2 linked regions of the Mariniflexile sp. TRM1-10 genome follow. The protein of the gene in region 1 interacts with the protein of each later gene in a pairwise test. Links are inferred from orthologs where the notes say so. Each region holds a gene or a part of one and is shown in the gene's direction. Other genes may lie near its edges.

What was found.
Region 2: the proteins of CJ739_RS19605 (region 1) and CJ739_RS10350 interact in binary tests that used the Escherichia coli proteins (3 or more experiments, as listed by UniProt). The link is inferred for Mariniflexile sp. TRM1-10 from one-to-one orthologs.

Annotation. Positions count from the first base shown.
Region 1 is NZ_CP022985.1:4,729,542-4,732,870, forward strand. What follows is about bases 121-3,110. They hold CJ739_RS19605 (LytR/AlgR family response regulator transcription factor), read left to right. Parts: upstream 121-1,252; coding sequence 1,253-1,969; downstream 1,970-3,110. Other genes in these bases: CJ739_RS19600 (sensor histidine kinase), read left to right, coding at 149-1,252; lpdA (dihydrolipoyl dehydrogenase), read right to left, coding at 2,044-3,110. Outside these bases: more of lpdA, read right to left, coding at 3,111-3,329. UniProt on the Escherichia coli protein: Member of the two-component regulatory system BtsS/BtsR, which is part of a nutrient-sensing regulatory network composed of BtsS/BtsR, the low-affinity pyruvate signaling system YpdA/YpdB and their respective target proteins, BtsT and YhjX.
Region 2 is NZ_CP022985.1:2,447,385-2,450,678, forward strand. Bases 157-3,111 are described here. They hold CJ739_RS10350 (glutamate-5-semialdehyde dehydrogenase), read left to right. Parts: upstream 157-1,013; coding sequence 1,014-2,210; downstream 2,211-3,111. Other genes in these bases: CJ739_RS10345 (aspartate aminotransferase family protein), read left to right, coding at 157-907; proB (glutamate 5-kinase), read left to right, coding at 2,213-2,977; CJ739_RS10360 (GNAT family N-acetyltransferase), read left to right, coding at 2,977-3,111. Outside these bases: more of CJ739_RS10345, read left to right, coding at 1-156; more of CJ739_RS10360, read left to right, coding at 3,112-3,294. UniProt on the Escherichia coli protein: Catalyzes the NADPH-dependent reduction of L-glutamate 5-phosphate into L-glutamate 5-semialdehyde and phosphate. The product spontaneously undergoes cyclization to form 1-pyrroline-5-carboxylate.

The DNA of each region.
Region 1 (3,329 bases):
CGATTTAAATAACATCTTGTTAAAACAATTGCTAAATTGGTTATTCGTCTACAAAAAACAAAATAGCTATAAAAATATGCTATCATTGTATTGATATTTGGTAAAGATGTTAAAAAGACAATTCATTATAAAAAAAATAGGTCAGTTATTGCTACATATATTATTTTGGTGTGGTGTTTTGTTGTTTTACACTTACTTTTTTGGTTTTAATAGTACCAACTTTAATTATATCTTATCATTCTCCTTATTTTTAATGCCCATTACCATTACAACGACCTATGTTTTAATTTATAAAATAATCCCCGAATACCTTATAACAAAACGATATTTTCGTTTTGGATTATACAGCATATATACCTTTATAATTTCTGCCTATCTTATTGTAATTTCTGTTTTTTATGGATTGATTTATCTATCTAATTTTCAATATGCAAATATGGCACCCATCAGCAGAAACTTATTGTTTGTTGGCACTGCCGTGTATCTAGTAATTATTATTGTTAGTGCCTTTAAGTTATTAAAACTGAATTTAAACCACGCCGAAAAAACCAAAAAGTTAGAAACCAAAATTTTAGAAGCCCAATTAAAACTTAAAGAGCAAGAGCTGAACTACCTTAAAATGCAAATTCATCCCCATTTTTTATTTAACACCTTAAATACAATGTATGGCTTTGCTTTAAGAAAAGCTGACGAAACTCCTGAAATGATATTAAAACTATCCAATTTACTGGATTATTTACTCTATCAAATTGATAAACCCTTTGTGCTTTTAACAGATGAAATAAATCATATTAAAGACTATATTGAATTAGAAAAAATGCGATTCAACAACACTCTTTTTGTTAGTTTTAATTGTCATAATAGTATTGAATCAGTCAACGACCTCGGGGCAAGCCCACGAGGCATTTATAGGAAGAACATTGAAAATTCGAAGCAAACCCCGGAGCATTCAAATCTCGATTATCGAGTAAAAATTGCACCTATGCTATTATTAACATTTGTTGAAAACAGCTTTAAGCACGGTAGATTAAAAAACAGTATTTTAACCATTAAAATTGATATCTCCTGTACTAAGGAAAACATACATTTTTCAATAGAAAATACAAGCTCAAAAAGTGAAACACCAAATAAAGGCATCGGATTGCAAAATATTCAAAAACGATTAGACCTTCTATACAAAGACCATTACATTCTAAAAGTTGACAACAAAGAAGATCTTTTTAAAGTAACACTGACACTAAAACATAGCTAATTGCAAAACCAAAAAAACATATCCTGCTTAATTGTTGATGATGAAGCTATTGCAAGGGACGTTATAGCAACCCATATTTCAAAGATTGAAAATGTTACCATTGTGAAAAGCTGTAGCAATGCCATGGAAGCTTTCAATATCATTCGTACCCATACTATTGATTTGCTATTTTTAGACATTAATATGCCCGATATTTCTGGAATTTCATTAGCTAGGTCTATTAATAAAAACATTAAAATCATATTCACAACGGCCTATCGCGATTATGCCGTGGAGGGTTTTGAGCTTCAAGCAGTTGATTATTTATTAAAACCCATTTCTTTTGAACGTTTGTTACAAAGCATAAACACCTATTTTGAAGTATATCATCAACCTAAAACAACTGATGAAAAACCTTTAGAATCCAGTAGTTTTATGTTTGTCCGTTCAGACAGACGCATGATTAAAATAGATTTTGAAGCTATTATTTACATTGAGAGTTTTAGTGATTACATTAAAATTCACTTAAAAAACGAAGTTATAGTTACACGGGAAACGATTAGTGCCATTGAGGCTAAACTTCCAAACAATCAATTTTTAAGAATCCATCGCTCCTATATCATTTCAATTGCACATATCAATTCCTTTACTAATGAACATGTGGTCATTAACCATAAAGCCTTAACGATTAGCAGAAGTTACAAAAAAGAGGTTTTGGAACGGTTGGAACGGTATTAGAGAAAACAAAAAAGCGAACCTCAATGGGTTCGCTTTTTGTTATAAAGAGATTCCTGCCTTCGCAGGAATTTTGCTTAAATATGCAATGCTCTATCGTCAGTAGCCGCTAAAGCTGCTTCTTTGATAGCTTCGGTAAATGTTGGATGTGCATGGCTCATACGAGATACATCTTCAGCAGATGCTCTAAATTCCATAGCAACCACAGCTTCCGCAATCATATCGGCAGCACGGGCACCAATCATGTGTACGCCTAAAATTTCATCGGTTTTCTTGTCTGCTAAAATCTTAACAAAACCATCTAAATCCATACTGGCTCTACTTCTACCTAAAGCACGCATTGGGAAAGACCCTGTTTTGTATTCAACACCAGCTTCTTTTAATTGCTCTTCGGTTTTACCAACCGCAGCAACTTCTGGCCATGTATAAACAACACCCGGAATTAAGTTATAATCGATATGTGGTTTTTGTCCTGCCAATGTTTCGGCAACAAATACGCCTTCTTCTTCAGCTTTATGCGCTAACATCGCCCCTTTTACCACATCTCCAATGGCGTAAATGTTGGAAGCACTTGTTTGTAAATGGTCGTTCACTTCTATTTGGCCCCTATCGGTTAATTTCACTCCGGCAGCTTCAGCATTCAATCCATCGGTATACGGACGGCGTCCTACAGATACTAAGCAGTAATCACCTCTAAATTCAATTTCTTCCCCTTTTTTATTATCCGCCTTTACAATAATTTCATCACCAACACGCTCTACAGATTTCACTTTATGGGATATATTAATATTGAATTTTTGTTTTTTCAATACTTTATTAAGCTCTTTTGAAAGACCAGAATCCATCGTTGGAATGATACGATCCATAAACTCAATAACCGATATCTCGGCACCTAAACGTTTGTAAACCTGACCCAATTCCAAACCAATAACACCACCACCAATAATGATTAAATGTTTTGGTATCTCTTTAAGTTTCAATGCTTCGGTAGATGTTATAATACGCTCTTTATCAATATTGATAAACGGTAAACTTGATGGCTTGCTTCCTGTAGCTATAATGGTGTTTTTAGCTTCAATTACAAGAGTTTCATCACCTGAAATGGTAATATGGGTGGCATCTTTAAAACTTCCTAAGCCTTGATACACGTCAATATTGTTCTTCTTCATTAAAAAATCAATACCTCCTGTCGTTTGGTCTACCACAGCTTGTTTACGGGCAATCATTTTTTCAAGATTTACTTTAATATCTCCAGGAATTTCAATACCGTGTTCTTCAAAATGCTTGATGGCATCTTCGTAATGATGTGAAGAATCTAAAAGTGCTTTACTTGGAATACAGCCCACGTTTAAGCAAGTGCCAC
Region 2 (3,294 bases), 2.3 Mb from region 1 along the record:
AAAATTATCAGGTTGTAAAGGTTACGAATTGTTTTTGTGCAATTCGGGTGCTGAAGCCAATGAAAATGCTTTAAAGTTAGCCTCGTTTAAAACAGGGAAAGCACGAGTTATCGCTTTTAATAATGGGTTTCATGGGCGTACATCGGCAGCGGTGGCAGCAACCGATAATAAAAACATTGTAGCACCAATCAATGCACAACAACAAGTCACTTTTTTGGCTTTGAATGATATTGATGGCGTTAAAAGGGAATTAGAAAAAGGCGATGTTTGTGCGGTTATTGTAGAATTTATTCAAGGTGTTGGTGGGTTGGATCAAGGAACTGCCACATTTTTTGAGGAAGTGGATGCGCTTTGTAAAGCAAACAATACCTATTTTATTGCTGATGAGGTACAATCGGGTTACGGACGTTCGGGGAAATTCTTTGCGTTTCAATATTACAACGTAACACCGGAAATTATTTCAATTGCTAAAGGTATGGGGAATGGTTTTCCGATAGGAGGCATTTTAATACATCCAAGTATTGAAGCAAAACACGGCATGTTGGGCACCACATTTGGCGGAAATCATTTAGCCTGTGCGGCAGGGTTAGCGGTTTTAAATACGATTGAAGACGAGAAATTGATAGATAATGTCAATGACATTTCAGCGTATTTTATTAGTATTGCTAAAACAATTCCGCAGATAAAAAATATTAAAGGAAAAGGATTAATGATTGGATTGGAATTCGACTTTGAAGTTGGAGAGCTAAGGAAAAAGCTTATTTATGAGCACCATATTTTCACTGGTGGCGCTTCAAACAAAAAGTTAATTAGAATTTTACCGCCATTAACCATTAAAAAAGCACATGTAAATCAATTTTTTGAAGCACTTAAGAAAACTCTAGAGCCAATAGAAGTTGAAAAATAGAAATTAAGTCCCAAAGACTCAGAGTTGCAAAGCTTCAAAGACTCAAAGCTTAGAAACTTTGTAACTTTGCAGCTTTGAAGCTTAGTAACTCAAAAAAACAAAAAAAATGAATACTTTATTAAACATAGAAACAAGAAACGACGTATTACTTAAAATGGCAGCACTTTTAGATTCTGAAAGAGCCGCTATCATTAAGATTAACAAAGCCGATTTAGATGCTTATGATGGTGCCGATATTTCTATGTACGACCGTTTAAAAGTAGATGATTCCAAAGTAGATGAAATGATTGCTTCGGTAACACATTTAGCAGCACAAAGAGATCCTGTAGGTATTGAACGCTTTAGTTTTAAGCACGACAATGGGATGCAAGTTTACAATAAAACAGCTTCTTTTGGAACGGTGTTGATTATTTATGAATCGAGACCAGATGTGACAGTCGAGGCCGCAGGAATTGCTTTTAAATCGGGAAATAAAATTCTATTAAAAGGCGGAAAAGAGTCTTTAAAATCTAATTTGAAAATAGTTGAATTGTGGCATCAAGCATTGAAAGAACATGGTGCTTCGACCGATTGGGTTGAATATTTACAATTCAACAGAACGGAGACACAGGCTTTTTTAGAAAATCCAACCCAAAAAGTAGATTTAATTGTACCTCGTGGAGGTGAGCGTTTAATTGCTTTTGTTAAACAGCATGCTACGTGTCCGGTAATTATCAGTGGGCGTGGAAATAACTTTGTGTATGTTCACAAAGAGGCCGATCAACAAATTGCTTTAGACGTGATTATCAATGCAAAAACAGCTAAAATTTCAGCATGTAATGCTTTAGATAAAGTGTTAATTGATGAAAATCTACCAAATAAAGAAGCTTTTATTAAAACTTTGATTTCTAAATTAAAAGAATTTAAAGTACAGATTTTAGGTGATGGAGCCATCTCAAAATTTGAAGGTGTTGAAGCCATTGGGTCTGATGATATCTGGTATGAGGAATTTTTAGATTATAAAATTGCTATGGCAGAAATAGATTCTAATGAAGCCACGATCGCTATGATTAATAAATATTCTGGTGGTCATTCATCTTCTATCATCACAACAAATAATGATGTTGCTGAAACTTTTATGGCCAATGTAGATACAGCAGCGGTTTATCATAACGCATCCACCCGTTTTACCGATGGTAGCCAATTAGGTTTAGGTGGTGAGTTGGCAATCAGTACCGATAAATTACACCAAAGAGGCCCTATTGGATTGGAACATTTGGTAACCAATAAATGGTATGTTCATGGCAATGGACAAATAAGGTAAGCATGCAAAAGAAAAAAAGAATATTGCTTAAAGTAGGTTCTAATACCCTTACTAAAGAAACGGATAACATTTCTAGAGGTAAGATTGAAGATATGGCGAATCAAATCGCTCTTTTACAAGATACTTGCGAGTTCATTATTGTAAGTTCGGGAGCTATTGCCGTGGCAAAACAGTTTGTGAAACTGGAAAGCAAAGGCAAAGATATCAATGTGAAGCAAGCATTAGCATCTATTGGTCAGCCGCATTTAATTCGAATCTATCAAGAAATTTTTAGAGAAGCGGGGTTGTTGACGTCGCAGTGTTTGTTGTCGTATTCCGATTTTGAAAGGGAACAAAGCCGAACAAACATTGTAAACACTATTAATGTTTTGGTTAATAATAATTATATTCCAATCATTAATGAAAATGACACTGTGGCAACCGATGAAATTAAGTTTGGAGATAACGATAAATTAGGGGCATTAACAGCGTCTCTTTTAAAAGCAGATTTGTTTATTATTGCGACCAATACAAACGGTATTTATACTAAAGAATCTATGGAGAATGGCACTCCCAAAACTATTGAGTTGGTAGAAGATTTTGAGGCGTTGGCAAAACAAGTGGTGAGTTCAAAGTCGTCTCACGGAAGTGGCGGCATGCAGTCTAAAATTGAAGCCGCTGAAGTAACAAAAAAAGCAAATATAGAAACGTGGATAGTAAACGGATTGGAAGATAATTTCATGGTAAATGCTATGAATAACAAAGTAGCGTTTACTAAAATAATTTGATGGATTTTAAGTTTATTGATATAAAAAATGAATTTTATAAAGAAGCAGTTTCACTAAGGATAAGGGCTTTTTTTGAAGGAATGCCAAATGCAGCAGATTTGATTAATGACAAATTTGAAGCTAAAGGAGTCCATTTGATTTGTTTAAACAACAATAAAGTTATTGGGACAGGAAGATTGAATTTTGAAGAAAATGAATGTGTGATTTCTCAAATGGCGATTGATAAAAGTTTTCAGTACAAGGGCATAGGAGGCAAGCTATTAAATAAACTAATTGAATATAGCAAAGAAAGAACAAATTCTAGAATTACATTAAAC